DNA from 2 places in the Streptomyces sp. NPDC127129 genome. Region 1 is predicted to be linked to the other one. Evidence: riboswitches for the same ligand, from Rfam matches in the RefSeq annotation. Region 1 holds a riboswitch; the other holds the start of a gene.
What was found. Region 1 has a riboswitch for glycine ahead of gcvT (glycine cleavage system aminomethyltransferase GcvT). Riboswitches for the same ligand answer to the same signal wherever they lie in the genome.
Positions count from the first base shown of each region.

Region 2: linked by a shared signal. The riboswitch ahead of gcvP (aminomethyl-transferring glycine dehydrogenase) and the one ahead of gcvT (glycine cleavage system aminomethyltransferase GcvT) in region 1 are both predicted to bind glycine.

Region 1 covers NZ_JBHXTV010000012.1:25,214-27,406, forward strand. The annotation lists gene ACFVGW_RS23005 (AAA family ATPase) at 1-575, opposite strand, end outside; glycine riboswitch at 716-818, shown strand; gene gcvT (glycine cleavage system aminomethyltransferase GcvT) at 978-2,105, shown strand; gene gcvH (glycine cleavage system protein GcvH) at 2,183-2,193, shown strand, end outside.
Region 2 covers NZ_JBHXTV010000010.1:9,778-11,970, reverse strand. The annotation lists gene gcvP (aminomethyl-transferring glycine dehydrogenase) at 1-839, opposite strand, end outside; glycine riboswitch at 1,019-1,117, opposite strand; gene ACFVGW_RS19970 (PRC-barrel domain-containing protein) at 1,232-1,600, shown strand; gene ACFVGW_RS19965 (DNA polymerase IV) at 1,738-2,193, opposite strand, start outside.

The DNA of each region.
Region 1 (2,193 bases):
TCGACGGAGCCGATCATCCGGCCGACGGCCCGGCGGTGGCGGGCGAAGGCGTACCCGGAGACCCCGCGGCCGCGCTCGCGCTGTCCCTCGCGGGCGGTGTCGGGGGTGACGTCGAGCAGGATCAGGTGCAGGGCACGGCCGCGGCGGCGGGCCTCGCGGGCCAGCCAGTTCCGCACCCAGGACTGGGTGCCGCAGTCGTGGACGACGACGCTCCGCCCGGAGCGCAGCGCCCGCCACAGCCCGGCGTAGTGGGCGATCCGGGCCAGGGGGCGGTAGACCGCGTACGGCAGGAAGCCGGGGAGCCGGGCCTCCCAGCGCTCGCGGGCGTCCTGGGAGTCGATGCCCAGGTCCTGGGCCGCGCGCCGCATCAGGGTCGACTTGCCGCTTCCGGGCAGCCCGGAGACGACCACGAGGTCCCCCGCGGCGAAGGCGAGCGTCCGGGGGCCCCGGCCGCCGCGCTCGCGCAGGTCCCGCAACAGGGGCGCGGCGAAGCGGCGCCTTCGCGTCCTGGCGCGGGCGCGCTGGGCCGGTATGCCCGTGCCCGTCGCGTATGCGCCGCTGTGCTGGAACGTCATCTTTTCTCCCCCTGTCGGGTGCCGGAGACCCCCTCCCCACAAAGTGTAAAGAAGGGGTAATGAGGCACAAGCGATTTGCCGATCGGACACCGCATGCAATGATGTGCGCGCCAAGCGCACACAACCGCATACCGGCCGCTCGAATCCGCGCGGGAGAGTCCCGGAACCACCACGGTGGGCCCCGGGCGCCGAAGGAGCAAGACCCTCCCTTGAATCTCTCAGGCCCCGTACCGCGTGGATGAGGCAGATCTGAAAAGCGGGACGCCCCCGGCGTTCCCACCCAAGGTGCAAGCCGAACTCTCGGAGACGAGATGCCCTCGGTGAACCTCTCAGGTTCCATGACAGATGGGGAGGACGTCCTCGCCCGTCATGTTTTCCGCCCTTGGGACCCGGGAGCCACCCATGAGCACGTCTGCCCCCCGTCTGACCGCCCTCGATGCCCTGCATCGCTCCCTGGGCGCGACCATGACCGACTTCGCCGGCTGGGACATGCCGCTGCGCTACGGCAGCGAGCGTGACGAGCACAACGCCGTCCGCACCAAGGCGGGCCTCTTCGACCTCTCCCACATGGGCGAGATCACCGTCACCGGCCCGCAGGCCGTCGAGCTCCTCGACTTCGCCCTGGTCGGCAACATCTCCACGGTCGGCGTGGGCCGCGCCCGCTACACGATGATCTGCCAGGAGGACGGCGGCATCCTCGACGACCTGATCGTGTACCGCCTGGGCGAGACCGAGTACATGGTCGTCGCCAACGCCTCCAACGCGCAGATCGTCCTCGACGCGCTGACCGGGCGCGCGGCCGGCTTCGACGCCGAGGTGCGCGACGACCGGGACGCGTACGCCCTGCTCGCCGTCCAGGGCCCGGAGTCCCCCGGCATCCTGAAGTCGCTCACCGACGCCGACCTGGACGGTCTGAAGTACTACGCCGGCCTCCCGGGCACGGTCGCCGGGGTCCCCGCGCTGATCGCCCGTACCGGCTACACCGGCGAGGACGGCTTCGAGCTGTTCCTGAAGCCGGAGCACGCCGAGGGCGTCTGGAAGGCCCTGACCGAGGCCGGAGCCCCGGTCGGCCTGATCCCGTGCGGCCTCTCCTGCCGTGACACGCTCCGCCTGGAGGCGGGCATGCCGCTGTACGGGCACGAGCTGACGACCTCGCTCACCCCGTTCGACGCGGGCCTCGGCCGGGTCGTGAAGTTCGAGAAGACGACCAACGAGGGTCGCTTCGTCGGCCGCGAGGCGCTGGAGAAGGCCGCCGAGCGCGCCGAGACCGCACCGCCGCGCAAGCTGGTCGGCCTGATCGCCGAGGGCCGCCGCGTCCCGCGCGCCGGCTTCTCCGTCGTCGCGGACGGTCAGGTCGTCGGCGAGGTCACCTCCGGTGCGCCGTCGCCCACGCTCGGAAAGCCGATCGCCATGGCGTACGTGGACGCGGCGCACGCCGAGCCCGGCACGCAGGGTGTAGGTGTGGACATCCGCGGCACCCACGAGCCGTACGAGGTCGTGGCGCTGCCCTTCTACAAGCGCCAGAAGTGACGCATCCGTCTCGCTCGGCGTCTCACCCCGCAAGACCCACGTTCATCAGCACTCGTCCGATCCAGGAGAATCAGGTCATGAGCAACCC
Region 2 (2,193 bases), on a different contig from region 1:
CCGAAGCGCTGGGTGGTGCCGACGGCGATGTCCGCGCCGAGCGCACCGGGCGAGGTGAGCAGGGTCAGCGCGAGGAGGTCGGCGGCGACGGTGACGATCGCGCCGAGCTCGTGGGCCGCGTCGATGAGCGGCTTGATGTCGCGCACGGCACCGGAGGCGCCGGGGTACTGGAGGAGCACGCCGAAGACGCCGCGCTCGGCGATGTCGGCGGGGATGCCCTCGGACAGGTCCGCGACGACGACCTCGACGCCGGTCGGCTCGGCGCGCGTCTCGATGACCGCGATGGTCTGCGGCAGGGTGTCGGCGTCGATGAGGAAGACACCGTTCTTGACCTTGCCGACACGGCGGGAGAGCGCCATGGCCTCGGCCGCCGCGGTGCCCTCGTCGAGGAGGGAGGCGCCGGAGGTGGGCAGACCGGTGAGGTCGGCGACCATCGTCTGGAAGTTGAGGAGCGCCTCCAGGCGGCCCTGCGAGATCTCCGGCTGGTAGGGCGTGTACGCCGTGTACCAGGCCGGGTTCTCCATGACGTTGCGGAGGATCACCGGCGGGGTGAAGGTGCCGTAGTAGCCCAGGCCGATCATCGGGGCGAGGACCTGGTTGCGGTCGGCGAGCTCACGCAGCTCCGCGAGGACCTCGGCCTCGGTGCGGGCGGCGGGCAGACCGAGCGCCTCGGCGTTCTTGATCACGTCCGGCACGGCGGCGGCCGTGAGTTCGTCGAGGGAGCCGTAGCCGACCTGCGCGAGCATCTTGGCCCGTGCTTCGGCGTCGGGCCCGATGTGCCGCTGCTCGAACGGAATGCCCTGTTCGAGCTCGGAGAGCGGAATGCGGTGGGCGGTCATGTACGGAGGCCTCCTGGTCGTCACGACCTGCGAGGGGCACCACGGCGCGGGTACCCGGACGGCCTCCCCCTCTGTCATCTCAACCTGAGAGCTTCACCGGCATGCCGAAGGGGCGCGCCGGTTTTCACCGTCGGTGAGAGCGGATGGCGTCGGCCTTCCGCTCTGCTTTCCAGAGTGACCTCGCCCGTGCGGTACAGGTGCCTGAGAGATTCCGGGGAGGATTTGCTCCTTCGGCGCCTCCGAAAGGTTTCTCCGGAGGACTCTCCCGCACGGTGTCGACAGCCACAGCCAGCCTACCAGCGCGGTTCCCGGACCAGTCGCTCAAGTGGCCGACATCCCAGATGTGCACTTTCGTAGTCCTTGTAGAGCAGTTGCGACCTGTTGGAGGGACCGTGCAGACCGACATCGATCCGCGCAGCCTGATCGGCCGCAAGGCGTACGACCGCGACGGACACAAGATCGGCACCGTGGACGAGGTGTACCTGGACGACGCGACGGGAGTCCCCGAGTGGGCGGCGGTCCGCACGGGACTCTTCAGCCGGGACGCGTTCGTCCCTCTGGAGCCGAGCGAACTGGTCGAGGACGGCCTCCACATCCCGTACGAACGCGCCCTGATCAAGGACGCCCCGGACTTCGGTGTGGGCCGCCACCTCTCGCCCGAGCAGGAGCTCCAGCTCTACCGCCACTACAGCCTGGCCCTCCCGCCCCCGCCCCCGATGGACCACGACTTCGGCCGCCTGGCAGGCCAGGAGGAGACCTGACGCCTCCAGCACCCAGGACCGGGCAAGCGGCCGGGTAGCCACTCGCCCTCGACTTCGCCTGCCCCGCCGACGGCGTAGCACCACCCACGGGTGGTGCGGGTGAACCAGCCCGGCAGAAGGCCGGCCGGGCGCACCCCCTAGGCCACCGCCGCCCCTCCCTCCGCGTCCCCCACCAGCGGCAGCGGCTCCCCCGGCTCCAGCTCCGGGTCGTCGACGAGAAACGTCCGCACCCGCCCCGGCGGCGACTGCGGCTCCTCGAATCGCACGGTGACGCGCCCGACCCCGCTCCCCTGCACCCACCCGGCCCCGTACACGGCATGCCGTACGTCGTTCCCGGGCGCCCATCTCCGCTCGGCGGCCTGCGGCTCCTCCGGCTCGGGGGCCGCCGCGGCCGCCGGCACGTCCTCCACCCCGTCCCCCGGGGCCTCCGGACCCCCCGCTTCCCCCGCCAGCTCCGCCGCCTGAGCGAAGAGATCCTCCTGCGTGTAGTCGGCGAGGCCGCTCACCCCCACGCCGAGCAGCCGCACGCCACCCGTGGTGTCCACGCCCTCCAGGAGCCGCCCGGCCGCCTCCCGCACCACGAGCGGGTCGTC